DNA from 4 places in the Rhizobium sp. WSM409 genome. Region 1 is predicted to be linked to each of the others. Evidence: predicted binding sites of a transcription regulator. Region 1 holds the regulator's gene; each other region holds the start of a gene.
The links. The regulator LexA, encoded in region 1, represses DNA repair genes until DNA is damaged. The targets are predictions, from matches to a motif close to TGTTCNNNNTGTGTTCNG.
Positions count from the first base shown of each region.

Region 2: the regulator LexA is predicted to act here: its motif matches at 1,822-1,839, upstream of AC25BC_RS01245 (ATP-dependent helicase).
Region 3: the regulator LexA is predicted to act here: its motif matches at 2,117-2,134, upstream of AC25BC_RS23325 (YifB family Mg chelatase-like AAA ATPase).
Region 4: the regulator LexA is predicted to act here: its motif matches at 1,973-1,990, upstream of AC25BC_RS00350 (DNA recombination protein RmuC).

Region 1 covers NZ_CM172794.1:1,762,791-1,767,067, reverse strand. Annotated here, with positions in the region: gene kdsA (3-deoxy-8-phosphooctulonate synthase) at 1-786, opposite strand, end outside; gene AC25BC_RS08945 (VOC family protein) at 783-1,679, opposite strand; gene lexA (transcriptional repressor LexA) at 1,878-2,597, shown strand; gene AC25BC_RS08935 (ComEC/Rec2 family competence protein) at 2,578-4,277, opposite strand, start outside.
Region 2 covers NZ_CM172794.1:252,505-256,781, reverse strand. Annotated here, with positions in the region: gene AC25BC_RS01265 (DUF982 domain-containing protein) at 223-465, shown strand; gene AC25BC_RS01260 (hypothetical protein) at 719-982, opposite strand; gene AC25BC_RS01255 (BON domain-containing protein) at 1,074-1,334, opposite strand; gene AC25BC_RS01250 (hypothetical protein) at 1,513-1,779, shown strand; gene AC25BC_RS01245 (ATP-dependent helicase) at 1,887-3,944, shown strand; gene AC25BC_RS01240 (enoyl-CoA hydratase/isomerase family protein) at 3,956-4,277, opposite strand, start outside.
Region 3 covers NZ_CM172794.1:4,761,913-4,766,189, reverse strand. Annotated here, with positions in the region: gene cysK (cysteine synthase A) at 1-275, shown strand, start outside; gene AC25BC_RS23325 (YifB family Mg chelatase-like AAA ATPase) at 503-2,035, opposite strand; gene gshB (glutathione synthase) at 2,214-3,161, opposite strand; gene AC25BC_RS23315 (ABC transporter permease) at 3,308-4,277, opposite strand, start outside.
Region 4 covers NZ_CM172794.1:66,953-71,229, forward strand. Annotated here, with positions in the region: gene AC25BC_RS00345 (ribokinase) at 1-636, opposite strand, end outside; gene AC25BC_RS00350 (DNA recombination protein RmuC) at 717-1,940, opposite strand; gene AC25BC_RS00355 (globin-coupled sensor protein) at 2,147-3,631, shown strand; gene def (peptide deformylase) at 3,729-4,244, shown strand.

The sequences.
Region 1 (4,277 bases):
GAGATAGACCATGTTCGGGCCGTCGGAAGGGGCATTGTCGGGGTCCTGATGGGTTTCGACGAAGACGCCGGCAATACCGGCAGCCACTGCTGCCCGCGCCAGGGTTTCTACGAATTCCCGCTGACCGCCGGAGGAATCGCCCTGCCCGCCCGGCTGCGCTACGGAATGGGTCGCATCGAAGACAACGGGCGCACCCATCGCCGCCATGATCGGCAGCGAGCGCATGTCGGAAACCAGCGTATTGTAACCAAAGGAGGCGCCGCGCTCGCAAAGCAGCACGTTCGGATTGCCGCTGGCGTTGAGCTTCTTCAGAACATTCTTCATATCCCAGGGAGCGAGGAACTGGCCCTTCTTGACATTGACGACGCGGCCGGTCTTGGCGGCGGCGATGAGAAGGTCGGTCTGGCGGCAGAGGAAGGCCGGGATCTGCAGGACGTCGACGACCTTTGCCACCTCCGCGCATTGCTCGGCGGTATGAACGTCGGTCAGGACGGGAAAGCCGAACTCCTTTTTGAGGTCGGCAAAGACCTCCATGCCTTTTTCAATCCCGATACCGCGTTCGGCCGACAGCGAGGTGCGGTTCGCCTTGTCGAAGGAGCTCTTGTAAACGAGGCCGATGCCGAGCTTGCCGCAAAGCTCCTTCAGCGTGCCGGCGACCATGAAGGCGTGGTCGCGGCTCTCCATCTGGCAGGGACCGGCAATCAGCGACAGGCGGCCGGTATTGGAAAAGCTGACCTGGCCTTGGCCTTCGCCGATCCTGACTTCGGAATTCGTATCAGTGCTCATCGTGTTTCCTCGAAGGCGAAGAGCGTGCCCTGCCCGGGCGCGGGCTTCACCAGAATGCGATTGTTCTTGCGCGCGTATGTCACCCCGTTAGCAGCCAAATGCGCTTCTGTCACGGCAAGATCGGCGACAGCGAAGAGGATTGCCCGGCCGCGCAGGCCACGATCTGCGGATGAGCCGACGATGTCGAAATAGGCCTCCAACCCTTCCGCCGTCATCAGGCTGATTTTGGCATTCGACGCCGGGATATTGACGCCGAAACCGGTTTTCTCGACTGCCGATTGCACCACGGCGAGGCTGACGAAGGCAGCGAAGGCGGCAGCATCAGGCGCGCAAAGCGCTATCTCGACTATGCCGGTGACGCCATTGGCATGCGTCTCCAGCACGGCGCGGTCGGCCGGCAGCGGATTGACGCGCTCGACGGTAAATAGCAGGAGATCAGGCGCGCGCAGATCGCCGGCAAAAGCCAGCTTGAAGCCGGCAATCGTCTCAGAACCGTCCGGCATCGTCATCGGCCGGGTGAACTGCAGCATCTCGCCGGCGCTCGATCCGTTACCGACGAAATTCTGATGATCGATGCCGGCATCCTTGCTGCCAAAAGCCAGCCCCGAAAGCCCCTCCGCGCCGCAGCGGAAGCGGAAAGCCTGATTGCGGGCGGTGAAGACATTGCCTTGGCGCGCCGACGCCTCGCTCTCCTCGACGCTCGCAATCCCGAGCGGCTCCAGATAGGTCTTGTCAGCAAAGAAGACGCAGGCATTCTCCGTTCCGAAGGGATGGCGCGCATCGGGGGCAACGGTGAAGCCGAGCTTGCCGAGCCTCTCGCGCGCCAGATCGATATTGACGACCGGCAGCACGACATGATCCAGCGGGTGCGGTTTGGCGGAGTGCTCGTTCATGATATCCCTCCCTGACACGGCAAGAGATGTGCGACAGCGCTTCCCTCAACGCAAGACTTCTGTGCCAATCCGGCGAATGAAAATAAAAATCTCAACGAGTTGGCGCCAAGTTTTACGGAAATTTAGCTACTTGCGGAACACATATGGAACATATAGTGTCTGTTCTGGATTTGTTTCAATCACGAGGTCACAACGTCGATGCTCACGCGCAAACAACAGGAGCTTCTCCTTTTCATTCATGAGCGCATGAAGGAATCCGGCGTTCCGCCATCTTTCGACGAAATGAAGGATGCTCTGGACCTCGCCTCGAAGTCCGGGATTCATCGCCTGATTACGGCGCTCGAGGAGAGAGGCTTCATTCGCCGCCTACCGAACCGCGCCCGTGCGCTCGAGGTCATCAAGCTTCCGGAGGCCTACAGCCCCAGCATCCAGCCGCGGCGCGGCTTTTCGCCGAGCGTCATCGAAGGCAGCCTGGGCAAACCTCAGCCGGTCGCCGCCCCTGCTCCCGCAAAACCCGTCGCCGACAACGGCAACTCGGTTTCCGTGCCGGTCATGGGCAGAATCGCCGCCGGTGTGCCGATCTCGGCGATCCAGAACAACACCCACGACATCGCCGTTCCGGCCGACATGCTCGGTTCCGGTGAACATTATGCCCTGGAGGTCAAGGGCGATTCGATGATCGACGCCGGCATCTTCGACGGCGACACCGTGATCATCCGCAATGGCAGCACCGCAAGTCCTGGCGACATTGTTGTTGCACTCGTCGATGACGAAGAAGCGACACTCAAGCGCTTCCGCCGCAAGGGCGCCTCGATCGCACTGGAAGCGGCCAACCCGGCTTACGAGACCCGGATTTTCGGACCAGACCGTGTTAAGGTGCAGGGCAAACTCGTCGGCCTCATTCGCCGCTATCACTGACATCGGTTAGGCCGGATTCGGTAAAGCTGTTGCTGCGCCAGTCAAAGGCGCGATGGCGCATCCATGGTCGCGACAATGCGTCAAATGCGGTTGCCACCTCCAGGCCGGCGTCCGCGAAGCGCAACTCGATGGATCCGGTCCTGCGCAGCGTCTCGCCGGTGAAGAGCGTCGCACCTGAGCGGCAGCTGTTGAAACGCAGGCGGACCGACGTCACGATGATATCGGCCGCGTCGCATGCCGGGCCGAGATAGGCGGCATTGTCGATGACAGCAACCACACGACCATTGCCAAGCCTTGATGCGCACCAGGCCCTCTTGACGCAGGAAAAGCGGTTTGCTTCACCGGCCGCTGCGGCCGCCCGCATCGCTGTCCTCGCTTCGTTCTGCTGATCGCGGGAAAGCTTGACGCGGCGGTCTTCTCCTACCTGCGGGATAGCAGGACCATCCAGCATCTTCGGCGGATCATGTCTCGGCAGGACCAGGGCTCTCTGCCACTGGTCGAAGATGAAATCCGGTGGTCTTTCACGGTTGGAAGCCATTGCTGCCGCTTCGACCACCGCGACGAGACTGCCATCCTCCGAAATCACCAGATCCGGCGGCCGGGGAACCGGTAGAAGCAACAGGATGAGCGTTGCGACCGCGATGATTGATGTGCCGATATGGCGCAGCCGGGTGCGGAGCAGCGTCAGCAGCAGAAAGCCTGCCACGGCGACCGCGAAATACCAGGCGGGCAAGCGGCCGACGTCGATATTGCCATCCCAGCCGGACACCGTCTTTGCGACCGCGATCACCAGATCGAGGCCGAATCCGACGACCTTCCAGGGCAAAACATCCAGACCGAAAGGCATGAGCAGCATCGCCAGCAAGCCGGCCGGCATGACGATGAAGGAGATGATCGGCATCGTCGCGAGGTTTGCCGGCAGGCCGTAGGCGGTCAGGCGATGAAAATGCTCGATCGAAAACAGCGCGGTGGAAAAACCGCCGATCAGCGAAGTCAGGAAGACGCCGCCGAAGAAACCGGCAACCGTAACGACGGGCCTGATGATAGGTAGCTTCAGAAAGGCGTTTTCGCGGACGCGCCGGTCCTTCCACAACTGATAACCCGAGACCAGCGCCAATGTCGCGGCAAAGGACATCTGGAAGCTCGGACCTAAGACCTCGGACGGTGAAATGAGGATGATGACGAGGGCGGAAAGCGCGACATTGCGCAGGCTGATCGACGGCCGGTCGAAGAAGACGGCAATCAACATGATGGCCATCATGATGAAAGCGCGCTCGGCAGAGACCGCAAAGCCCGAAATCAGGAAATAGGCAGTAACGGCGATGAGCGCGCCGGCGGCAGCGATCTTCTTCGTCGGGTAGGCCTCAGCGATACCGGCAAAGATGCTGAGCAGCATCCGAAAGCCGACGAAGAAGATGCCGGCCGACAGCGCCATGTTGAGACCGGAGATGGCGATGATATGAGCCAGACCGGACTGGCGTAGTGCCTCCGTCGTCGCATCCGAGATGGCGCGCCGCTCGTCCGTCACCAGTGCGGCGGCAAAAGCGCCGGTATCGCCGGGCAGGATCGACCTTATCCGGTCGCCAATGCCGCTGCGCAGCCGGTAGAGCCCTTCGAGCAGCGCTTCCACCGCCGATCTTGCAGCCTGCGGACCTGCCTGCGCATCGACCTTCGTCGGTG
Region 2 (4,277 bases), 1.5 Mb from region 1:
CATTGGGGCGTCATGATTACAAATTCCAACGAAATTCCTGGCCCGCGAAAGCCGGTCGCTTGGTGAATCTCATCAAGAGGACATTTCGCCTCATCAGCCGCAATGCATTCCACCATTGCTGACGGCAAAAATCACGCTAGAGTATTAACTATCGCAAAGTCTCCCCGGAGGAACTGGGAGATGCTGCGCTTCGTTTCTGTCGAAAATCGTGGAGGAGCGTCGATGGCAACTGAAAGATGGAACAGCCCGGTCAAGGTCGGTTTCGAAGGTGCCGATGCGCGAACGGTCAATGGGCCGTTCGATGCGCTGAAGTGCCTGGCGGATCTGTGGCCGAGTATGCGCGGGCTTCGTTATATCAAGGCCCGCAGCGCCTGCCGGGCGGCGCTCGACGGACGCAAGAGCGTGGAAGAAGCAAGAGCCGAGTTCCTGGCGGCCGCCGAAGAGGCGAAGCTGAAGCTGCATTAGCACTTCAGCAAGGAATTTCGGGCGATTTTCGCCTTCTGGGCGCGCAAGCGTGCCGGAACGGGACAATGCTTTAATTTTGGGCTTTAATTTTGGTTTAACCCTGCAACAAGTGCGTGCCGGGTTTTGGTGCAAAGGGCGTTGCGCCCGATACAGGTGCATCAATAGAAGATGACCAGCCATCATGATGATGGTTAGAGGCTCGTACCCTCTGCGGAAACGCAGGCGAGCCTCGTCCGAGCAGGACCGCCTTTTTTCAGCAATCCGCGCCGCTCTCATTCTCGATCTCGACATAACCGACACCGATGATGGTGCCATCTGCCGCGCGGATGAAGGAGGGGAGATAGTGAGGCTCTACCGGCTGGCAGGCGACGGTCCCGGTATATTCGTTGAGGGCGATCTGGTCCTTCGGCAAAGCGGAATAATTCGTGCCGGTTTCCAGCGAGGCATGGGCGGAGCCGGCAAAGACACCGCAACCCACGATCAAGGTGGTTGCCCAGAGGCGAGGAAGCAACTGCATGAGAGTCTCCAGCGTTTAGGTCCGGCCTTTCAACACGCGAGAGAGCATTTTGGTTCCCTTCATGCATCGCAAAGAGATGAGCGCGAGCCGGCTAGCGTCGCAGCAAGCGAGCACGCACATAGCCCCGGCCGACGACGCCCTCGGCGATCTCGATCGCCCGCTCGACATCGCCCCGCCGGCGCACGAAACCTTCCAGGATGACATAGGAGCCCGATATGCTGACGGTGATTTCGCCGGCTTCGAAATCGGCGGCCGCATGAAGGGCGCTTTCCACCGAGGCGCGCGTCGCGGCATCGCTGTGGCCCTGGCGGCCGGGCTCGCCATGCCCCGTGAATGCTGGAAAGCCGAGCACCGTGAACGTTTCCTAATGTTGGTTGATGTCTGTTAACGCCGCAGGGACGCATTTCGTTGCGTCCCCCGGAAAAGAAGAGCCTGTTCGACAGTGATACCTGTGCGGTGGCATGGACGACCCTTGGCGAAAGGCGCTGCGGCTTCCATATCTGGCGGCAGTCGAAAGAGGGATGATGACGATGAAAGCGCTTCTGCCCGCCTTGTTTGCCGGGGCAATGCTTGCCGGCTGCTCCTCGGCCGATACGCGGGCGCTGGAACCCATTCCCGGCAGCATTACCTATGGCGGCCAGCCGCGAACGAAGCTTGCCAAGTCGCCGGTCGGCAGCGCCGTCTACAACCAGTTCTACAACGGGACGGGCCAGCGCGTGGAGGAAACCTATATTCTTCAGCCGGACCGTAGCCTGAAGCTGGTGCGGCGCGAGATCGGTCCGGATTTCCCCGACTGAGATGTTGCTCGCGCGCCGCAGCGCTTGACAGAGGCCGCAATCGCGAACATTCAAGGAACATCTAATCTTTCCGCAGTGATTCTGCGGGAGCCCGACCGGACGGCTGGATGTATCTCGAAAAGCTCAATCCGCAGCAGCGCATGGCCGTCGAGCACGGCACGCTCATCGACGGCAGCCATATTGCCGGGCCGCTGCTGGTCATTGCCGGCGCCGGCTCCGGCAAGACGAATACCTTGGCGCATCGGGTCGCCCATCTGATCGTCAAGGGCGCCGATCCCCGCCGCATCCTGCTGATGACCTTCTCGCGCCGGGCAGCCGCCGAGATGGCGCGGCGTGTCGAGCGCATCTGCCGCGATGTGCTTGGTGCGAATGCTGGCGTGATGGCGGATGCGCTTTCCTGGTCCGGCACCTTCCACGGCATCGGCGCGCGGCTGTTGCGCGATTATGCGGAGCAGATCGGTCTCGATCCTGGGTTTACCATCCACGACCGCGAAGACAGTGCCGATCTGATGAACCTGATCCGGCACGACCTCGGCTTCTCGAAGACGGAAAGCCGCTTTCCCACAAAGGGCACCTGCCTTGCCATCTATTCCAGGGCGGTGAATTCGGAAACCGCGCTCGACCTCGTGCTGCGCGACGTCTTTCCCTGGTGCGCGACGTGGGAGAAACAGCTGCGCGAACTTTTCGCCAGTTATGTCGAGGCCAAGCAGAGCCAGAACGTGCTCGATTACGACGATCTGCTGCTCTACTGGGCGCAGATGGTCGGCGAAGCGATGATTGCCGAGGATATCGGCAGCCGCTTCGACCATGTGCTGGTCGACGAATATCAGGATACCAACCGGTTGCAGGCCTCGATCCTGCTCGCATTGAAACCCCAAGGCCAAGGGCTGACCGTCGTCGGCGACGATGCGCAGTCGATCTATTCCTTCCGTGCCGCGACGGTGCGCAACATCCTCGATTTTCCCGCCGCCTTCAGCCCGGCGGCCAATATCGTCACGCTCGACCGCAACTACCGCTCGACGCAGCCGATCCTCGCCGCCGCCAACGCCGTCATCGATCTCGCCTCGGAGCGCTTCACCAAGAACCTCTGGACCGAGCGGCAATCGTCCGAGCGGCCGCGCCTGGTCACTGTGCGCGACGAGGCCGAGCAGGCGCGGTATATCACCGACATGGTGCTCGATAACCGCGAGGAAGGCCTCACGCTCAAGCAGCAGGCCGTGCTCTTTCGCGCCTCGCATCACAGCGGGCCGCTGGAGGTCGAGCTGACCCGGCGCAACATTCCTTTCGTCAAGTTCGGCGGGCTGAAGTTTCTCGACAGCGCGCATGTGAAGGACATGCTGGCCGCCCTTCGCTTCGCGCAGAACCCGCGCGACCGGGTGGCGGGCTTCCGGCTGATGCAGATCCTGCCGGGCGTCGGCCCGTCGACGGCACAGAAGACGCTCGACCTGATGGCCGAGGATGCCAGCCCGATTACTGCTCTTGGCGCCATGCCGGCACCGCCGCGCTCCGGCGAGGACTGGACAATGTTCGTTGCGATGCTGCAGGAGCTGAAGACCGGCAAGGCCGGCTGGCCGGCAGAGATCGGCCTGGCACGGCAATGGTACGCGCCGCATCTGGAACGGCTGCACGAGGACGCAGCAACGCGGCAGGCCGACCTGCTGCAGCTCGAGCAGATCGCTAGCGGTTATGCCTCGCGCGAGCGCTTTCTCACCGAGCTCACCCTCGATCCGCCGGATGCGACCAGCGACCAGGCGGGTGTGCCGCTTCTCGACGAAGACTATCTCATCCTGTCGACCATCCATTCCGCCAAGGGCCAGGAATGGACGAAGGTCTTCATGCTGAACGTCGTCGACGGATGCATACCGAGCGATCTCGCCGTCGGCACAACCGCCGAAATCGAAGAGGAACGCCGGCTGCTCTATGTCGCGATGACGCGCGCCCGGGATGGTCTCGACCTCGTCGTTCCGCAACGCTTCTTCACCTATGGGCAGAACTCGCAGGGCGACCGGCATGTCTATGCCTCACGCAGCCGCTTCATTCCGGCAACGCTGCTGCAGTTCTTCGAGGCCTGCAGCTGGCCGCAGGTGAAATCGGAGGCCGCGCAAGCCCACGCGCGGCAAGTGCGCATCGATGTCGGCGCCCGCATGCGCGGCATGTGGCGATAGCCGGATAGCGTTCAGAGCGAAAGCGGCGGTTCGGCCGGTTTCAGGAAATGCTCGACCCTTGCCACTTCCACAGCCTCGACTGATGCGGGCGACCATTTCGGATTGCGGTCCTTGTCGATGACGGCGGCGCGAATACCCTCGAAGAAATCGGGATTATCAAGCATCCGCAGGCAGGCGCCGAGTTCGCGGCCGAGGCATTCGGCAAGCGAGGCGCTGCTGCGGCCGGCTCTGAGCAGCCGCAAAGCGAGCTTCAGACTGGTCGGTGAACGCGTCAGCAGCACCCGGCGCGTCTCGGCGGCGAATTCGCCTTCCTCCTCGGCAAGCGTTGCCAGG
Region 3 (4,277 bases), 1.8 Mb from region 1:
TCCAGGGCATCGGCGCCGGCTTCGCGCCGAAGATCCTCGATACCGGCATCTATGACGAGGTCGTCACCGTGACCAATGACGAGGCCTTCGAACAGGCGCGCCTCGTCGCCAGGCTCGAAGGCGTGCCGGTCGGCATCTCCTCGGGTGCGGCGCTGATGGCCGCAATCAAGGTCGGCGTCCGTCCCGAGAACGCCGGCAAGAACATCGTCATCATCATCCCCTCCTTTGCCGAGCGTTATCTGTCGACGGCGCTGTTTGAGGGGCTGGGGAGCTGAGACTGGCTTTGGGCCAGGACTTTCCCGGCTATCATCTTCACAGAGTATCGGGGCGCTTCGGCGCCCCGTCAGACTGCTGACAAAGCCGGCCAACGTCTCTTCCGTCATGCTCGGGCTTGTCCCGAGCATCTGTAGCCGGTTGATATGCAGCAGATCCTCGGCACGAGGCCGAGGATGACGACGAGCAAGGGACGAGGTTTTACAACAAATTGTCGGGTGCTTCGGCCCTACGCCGCCGCCGTCAACCTCTCACCCGCGATCCTGTAGGAGATCGCCTCAGCGAGATGGATGCGGCCGACCGTGGGCTTGCCGTCGAGATCGGCCAGCGTGCGGGCGACCTTCAGCACGCGGTGGTAACCGCGGGCGGAGAATTTCATTTTTTCGGCGGCGTCGCGCAGCAGCTGCAGGCCGCTGGCGTCGGGCTCGGCCAGTTTCTCGATCATCGCGGTGGAGCAGCGGGCATTGGTGCCGATGCCTTTTGCGCCGGTGCTTTCGAAGCGCTCCTGCTGGATCTTGCGGGCGCGGGCGACACGGCGGGCGACGTCGGCGCTGGTTTCGGCGGCCATCGGCCGGATCAGATCGGCGGCGGAGACGGCCGGTACGTCGATGCGGATATCGATACGGTCCATCAGCGGGCCGGAGATGCGGGCCTGGTAATCGCTCATGCAGCGCGGGCCGCGGGCGCAGGTATGGCCGGGCTCACCCGCCATGCCGCAGCGGCAGGGGTTCATCGCCGCGATCAGCTGGAATTTCGCCGGGTAGGAAACACGGTGATTGGCACGCGCAATGACGCATTCGCCGCCTTCGAGCGGCTGGCGCAGCGCATCGAGCGCCTGCGGCGTAAATTCGGGGAACTCGTCGAGAAAGAGCACGCCGTGATGGGCAAGCGAGGCTTCGCCCGGACGAGCGCGTATCCCGCCGCCGACGAGGGCGGCCATGGTGGCGGAATGATGCGGGGTGCGGAAGGGCCGGCGATCGGAAAGCTTGCCGCCGGAGAGTTGGCCGGCGATCGAATGGACCATCGACACTTCCAGCAGCTCGGCGGCCGAAAGCGGCGGCAGGATCGACGGCAGCCTGGCCGCCAGCATCGACTTGCCGGAGCCCGGAGGACCGACCATCAGAAGGTTATGACCGCCGGCGGCTGCGACCTCGAGCGCCCGCTTGGCGCTTTCCTGGCCCTTGATCTCGGCAAGGTCCGGCAGGTTTGCGGCATTGGCGCGGATCGACGCTTCCGGCCGGGACAGGACCTGCGTGCCGCGGAAATGATTGGCAAGGGCGATCAGGCTGCGGGGTGCGAGGATATCGACGTCCGAACCTGCCCAGGCGGCTTCGGCGCCGCTTTCGGCCGGGCAGATTAGCCCCTTGCCGAGCGCATTGGCGCCGATCGCAGCCGGCAACGCGCCGGATATGGCGGCGATCGTTCCATCGAGGTTGAGCTCGCCGACGACGACAAAATCCGACAGCGCATCGGCGGGAATGGCGCCGAGGGCGGCCATCAGGGCGAGCGCGATCGGCAGATCGAAATGCGAGCCCTCTTTCGGCAGGTCAGCAGGCGCCAGATTGACCGTCACGCGCTTGGCCGGCAGCGCCAGGCCGGAGGCGTGGAGGGCGGCCTGTACGCGCTCGCGGCTTTCGGCAACCGCCTTGTCAGGCAGGCCGACGATCTGCATGCCGACCTTACCGGGAGCGACCATGACCTGGACCTCGACCGGCACACCTTCGATACCCTGAAATGCAACCGTACTGACACGCGCGACCATAAGCCCATCCCTTGTCCCGCAAACTCTACCATACCGCCCTGCTGCCTTTGAAGGCCAGCGGTTGCAATTTGGCATGGACGAAGGAATAAAACAAGAACAATCAAAGAACGTAGTCAGGCATCCGCTGTGACCTTGGTTGTGCTCGGTCGCGGGACCAGAACGGTCATGGGCGGCTGGCTCAGCCGCGCTTGCGCTCGATCGCATCCCAAAGCAGGCTTGCTATATCGGCGCCGCCGAACTTCTTCACCTCGCGGATGCCGGTGGGAGAGGTGACGTTGATCTCGGTCATGTAATCGCCGATCACGTCGATGCCGACGAGCAGGAAGCCGCGCTCCCGCAGCGCCGGGCCGATGCGGGCGCAGATTTCCTGTTCACGCGCCGTCAGCTCGGTCGCCTCGGCGCGGCCGCCGACATGCATGTTGGAGCGGCTGTCGTGTTCGGCCGGCACGCGGTTGATGGCGCCGGCGAATTCACCGTCGACCAGGATGATGCGTTTGTCACCCTTGCGCACGTCGGGCAGATATTGCTGGGCGATGAAGGGCTCGCGGAAAAGCTGGCCGAACATTTCCAGCAGCGAAGAGAGATTGCGGTCGTCGCGGGTCGAATGGAAGACGCCGGCGCCGCCATTGCCGTAAAGCGGCTTCAGGATGATATCGCCCATCTCGTCGCGGAAACGGCGGATCTCGGCGGCATCCTTGGTGATCAGCGTCTTCGGCATCAGGTCGGAGAATTCGGTGACGAAGATCTTCTCCGGCGAATTGCGCACCCAGGCGGGATCGTTGACGACGAGCGTCTTCGGATGGATGCGCTCGAGCAGATGCGTCGAGGTGATGTAGGCCATGTCGAAGGGCGGGTCCTGGCGCAGCAGCACGACATCCATGGTCGCGAGATCGACGCGCTCCGGCACGCCAAGCTCGTAGTGATCGCCCTTGACGTCGCGCAGCACCATCGGCTCGACGCTGGCATAGAGCTTGCCGTCACGGAAGCTCAGGCGGTCGGGGGTATAATGGAAGAGCTTGTAGCCGCGCGCCTGGGCTTCCAGGCTCATGGCGAAGGTGGAATCACCTGCGATATTAATGCCTGCGACATGGTCCATCTGGACCGCTACATTGGTGATCTTGGCCATTTCCATCCCTCGCTGAATGCCGGACAGATGTAGGTCGGCCAGATGTCAAACGCAACGGTCAATCAAGGGCTTCCGGCACTGGAGCATTTTTGCTTTTGCGCAATTCCGGACGCAAAACCGCTGCACACATTTGCTGGAATTGCATTTCACCGCGTTTCGAGTTTCCGCATCAACCGGCCGCGATAGCTGTCGAGAATGACGGCGAGCACGATGACGGCACCGATGACGATCGGCTTGATATTATCGTCGGCGCCCAAGAGCTGCAATCCCGTCGACAGCACCTGCAGAATGCAGGCGCCGACCAGCGTGCCGACAATCGAGCCCTTGCCGCCCGAAAGGCTGGTTCCACCGATAATGACGGCGGCGATCGCATTCAACTCATAGCCGATACCCGCAACCGGGCTGCCGACATTGAGACGGAGCAGATAGACCATGGCGGCAATGCCGGCCGTCAGCCCTGAGATCGTGAAGACCGCAATCTTGTACCGTTTCGGCTCATGCCCCGACAGCCGGACAGCCTCTTCATTGGTGCCGATCGCGAAGACGAAGCGCCCGAAGACGGTGTAGCGCAACACGAACCAGCCGATGAGGACGACGACGATCGCAATCAGGAAGATCGAGGGAAATATGCCCCAGAAGATCAGGTTGCCGAAATCGACGAAAGGCTGAGGCAGGCCGGTGATCGTGGAATTGTCGCTGACCACGCGCGCCAGGCCGCTGGCGACGTTCAGCATGCCAAGGGTGACGATGAATGAGGGAAGCTTCCACTTCTCGCAAATCCAGCCGTTGACGGCGCCAAGGATGGCACCCGTGCCCATCGACGCAAGACATGCGAGGACAATCGCCTGCCATGGCGAAAACGCCGGATTGATCATGATCGTCGCACCGATCACGGTGCAAAGGGCAAGCAGCGACCCGACCGAGAGATCGATGCCGCCAACGAGGATGACGAAGGTCATGCCCGCAGCAAGCACGGTGTTGATGGCAATCTGCACGAAGATCTTCAGGAAGTTCTCCGGCGTTGCGAAATAGGGCGCCGTCGCCGAGAAAAACGCCAGGATCAGAATGAGGGCAATGGCGACGCCCGCCTCCTTCAGCGAAATCCGGACAAGCTTG
Region 4 (4,277 bases), 1.7 Mb from region 1:
CTGCCCCGTCTCCGCATGCAGACGCACAAGGGCTGCCTCCCGCGCTTGGGCGTCCATGCCCTCTTGTCCGGCGAGCCGCTCGAACTCGGTCTCGTTGGCAATGACGATATCGGCGAGCCGGCCGAGACGCGGGGCATCGGGGATCAGCGGCGCAAGGTTGAGGATGCTGGTGACGCCCTTGGCGCGGGCGGCCGACAGCGCGCCTTCGACGGCAGCAGCCGGCACTTCGAGTTGCAGCATCAGGACATCGCCTTCGTCCATGCGGCCGATCGCGGTCTCGGCATCGGCAGGCGTGACCTGGCCATTGGCGCCGGGAACGACGGCGATCATGTTTTCTCCGTCGCCGCCGACGAGGATCAGCGCCGTGCCTGTTGGACCGTCGACATGTTTGATCAGAGAAAGGTCGGTGCCTGCATCATCGAGCAGGGCCAGCGCTTCCGCAGCAAAAGCATCCTTGCCGACGGCGCCGGCCATATGCACGTACCGGCCGGCGCGGCGCGCTGCCAGCGCCTGGTTGGCGCCCTTGCCGCCGGCGGCCGTGGCAAAGCCGTTGCCGGCCACCGTCTCGCCGGGCTTCGGCAGGCGCTCGGTCGTGGCGATGAGATCCATGTTGATGGACCCGAAAACTGTGATCATGAATGTGTCCCGTCTTCTGGAGCATGCTGACGACATCATGCTCCTACTGTTTCATGCGGGCGCGACACTGCCCGAAGCGGTCACTCCTCGTCAACCACCCGCAGCTTCAGAAGACCAGTGCGGCTCTCCACCGATTTGGCTGCGGCTTCGCTGTCGCGGGCAGGCTTGGCATCGCCGCCGGCCTCGAATTCCAGCGCTTCGATCCTGGCGCCGCGCCTGGTGAGCTTGTCGGCTGATGTGACCACCATGTCGATATCCTTCTGCGCCATGGCGAAATGGCCCTGCAGCTTGCGCACCCGCTCGTCGAGGCGGCTGAGATCGTCCATCAGGATCGCCACTTCGCCCTGGATCAGATGCGCCTGCGCCCGCATGCGCTGATCCTTGAGCACGGCCTGGATGACCTGGATCGACAGCATCAGCAGCGACGGTGAGACGATGACGATGCGCGCACGGTGCGCCTTCTGCACCACCGGCTCGAAGTGCTCATGGATCTCGGCGAAGATCGATTCGGACGGCACGAAGAGAAAGGCCGTATCCTGGGTTTCCCCCTGGATCAGATATTTCTCGGAAATATCCCTTATATGGACCTCCATGTCGCGGCGGAATTGCTGGCCGGCGATCTTGCCGGCCTCGGGGCTGCCGGCGTCTCGGATAGCGTTCCAGGCTTCGAGCGGAAATTTTGCGTCGATCACCAGCGGCGGCGCGCCGTTCGGCATGCGGATCGTGCAGTCCGGCCGCGAACCGTTGGACAGCGTCTGCTGGAAGGCGTAGGCGCCCATCGGCAGACCGTCGGCGACGATCGTTTCCATTCTCGACTGGCCGAAGGCGCCGCGCGTCTGCTTGTTGGACAGAATGGCCTGCAGCCCGACGACATCCTTGGCGAGCGTCTGGATATTGTTCTGCGCGGCATCGATGACCGCCAGCCGCTCCTGCAGCCGCTGCAGGTTCTCATGCGTCGATTTGGTCTGCTCGGTGATCGTCGAGCTGACTCGCTGCGACATGCCGTCGAGGCGTTGGCTGATCGTCTGGTTGAGTTCGCTCTGCCGCGCGCCGAAGACCTCGGTCATCGCCGCGATGCGGCCCTGCATCTCTGCCTGAATCTTCAAAAGCTCGCCCATGCGCGCTTCGTTTTCCTCAGCGCGAAAGTTCGCTTCCTCCGCCTGCTCGCGGCGAAGGCCGGAGCCGCGCAGCAGAAGCACGATCACCAGCAGGACGAGGACGGCGAGACCCCCGCCGACAAGCGCCAGCATGGCCGGGCTGATCGAGGCAAGGGAAAGGGCGAGCGATTCGGAATGGACGGTCATGCCGCAAGCATAACAGAAGAAGCGCCGATTTATAGATCAAAACGTGAACAGAGTGGACGATCCTCAATATCTTCGCAAGCCGTTGCTCTTCCGCGTCCACCGAAAAGAAATGTCGCCGCGGCTTAACGATTGCTCAACCATATTGGCCAAAACCTGCGGCGCTGAAATCCCCTCCCGCGCGCGTCGCGCCAAGTACAGAGATCCCCATGACCGCCCAGCAGACCGACAATGCCCTCAGGCAGCGCCTCGATTTCATCGAGCTGGATGAAACGGCGCGCAAGTCGATGCGGGATCTGCGCCCTGTCATCTCAGAGCTGATCGGCGGCGCCCTCGATAAATTCTACGCCAAGATGGCCAAGACCCCCGCTGTCGCCGACAAGTCCCAACTGGGCCATGCCAAAAAGCGTCAGCAGGATCATTGGGTCAATCTTACTGGCGGCACGTTCGACGAGAGCTATGTCGACGGCGTGACCACCGTCGGCCGCATGCATGAGCGCATGGGGCTGGAACCGCGCTGGTCTATCGGCGGTTACGCCATCGTCATGTCCGAACTCGTCAAGGGCATCGTGGAAAAGCAGTGGCCTTCGTTCTTCGCGCGCCAGCAAGGCAAGCTGCTGGCCGAGAAGCTGTCGGCGGTCGTCAAATCAGGCATGCTCGACATGGATTATTCCATCTCGGTCTATCTCGAGGTGCTTGAAGCAAAGCACCGCGCCTTGGAAGAGCAGCGCGCTGAGGCCCAATCCGACCAGGCGATCGCGCTGGAGCAGCTGCGCCGCGGTCTGGAAGCGTTGTCGAACGGCGATCTCGAAGCTACTTTGCCGTCCGACCTGCCGGGCAATTTCTGGCAGATGGCCGAGGACTACAATCGCGCCGTCAGCGCCCTTCGCCAATCCTTCGCCTCCGTGCGCGAGACCTCCGGCCATATCAAGACCGGCGCCGACGTCATTTCCAACGCGACCAACGATCTGGCACTGCGCACCGCCCAGCAGCCGGCAGGCGTCGAGGAGAGCTCGGCCGCGCTGCAGCAGCTGTCCGTCAGCGTCGGCCAGACGGCCGCCAATGCCGAGAAGGCGTCGGAGGCCGTGCGCGAGACACAGCAGAAGGCGAAGAACTCCGGCGAGCTCGTCACCAGCGCCGTCTCGGCGATGGCCGGCATCGAGAAATCCTCGACCGGGATCTCCAAGATCATCGGCGTCATCGATGAGATCGCCTTCCAGACCAATCTGCTGGCGCTAAACGCCGGTGTCGAGGCGGCCCGTGCCGGCGATGCCGGCAAGGGTTTTGCCGTCGTCGCCCAGGAAGTCCGCCAGCTCGCCCAGCGTACCGTGGAAGCAGCCAAGGAGATCAAGAACCTGATCTCGCAGAGCTCGACCCAGGTCAATCAGGGTGTCGGCATCGTTTCCAGCACCGGCGAGGCGCTGAACGACATGATCAGCCGCATCGACATCATCAACCGTTTCGTCGCCGATATCGCCGCCGCCGCCCGTGATCAGGCGACCGGCGTCAACGAGGTCAGCCTCGCCGTCCGCAACATGGGTGCGATCACCCAGCAGAATTCGGACATGGTCGAGCACTCTTCGGCGGAAACCCGCCGCCTGAAGGACGAGGTGGAGACCCTGATCGAGCTGCTGCGGCGCTTCCGCGCCCGGCCGGAGGGCCGTTCCGCGGGTGCTGCCCGCCGGGCGGCCTGAGGCGAATATGGCGAAATTCCAGGCGGGGATGCAAAAAAGCGTATTCCCCGGCTGCCGGATAATTCCATAGTCGGAAAAGATGGGTTATGGGAACGCCATGACCATCAAGCCACTCATCATTCTTCCCGATCCCGTTCTCCGCCAGCTGTCGAAGCCGATCGAGCGGGTGGATTCCGACCTGCAGCGTCTTGCCGACGATATGCTGGAAACCATGTATGACGCGCCGGGCATCGGCCTCGCTGCCATCCAGATCGGCGTGCCGCGCCGCATGCTCGTCATCGACATCGCTCGCGAGGGCGAGGAAAAGCAGCCGCAGGTCTTCATCAACCCGGAGGTCGTCAAATCCTCCGACGAGCGCTCCGTCTATGAGGAAGGCTGTCTTTCGATTCCGGATTATTATGCCGAGGTGGAGCGCCCGGCTGTCGTCTCGGTCAAGTATCTCGACCGGAACGGCAAGGAACAGACCGTGGAAGCCGACGGCCTGCTCGCCACCTGCCTGCAGCACGAGATCGACCACCTGAACGGCGTGCTGTTCATCGATTACATCTCGCGGCTGAAGCGGGAGATGGTGATCAAGAAATTCACCAAGGCGGCGAAGTCGAAGGCGCTCTGACACTGCGTTGAAAATCCAGCGGCGACGCACTAT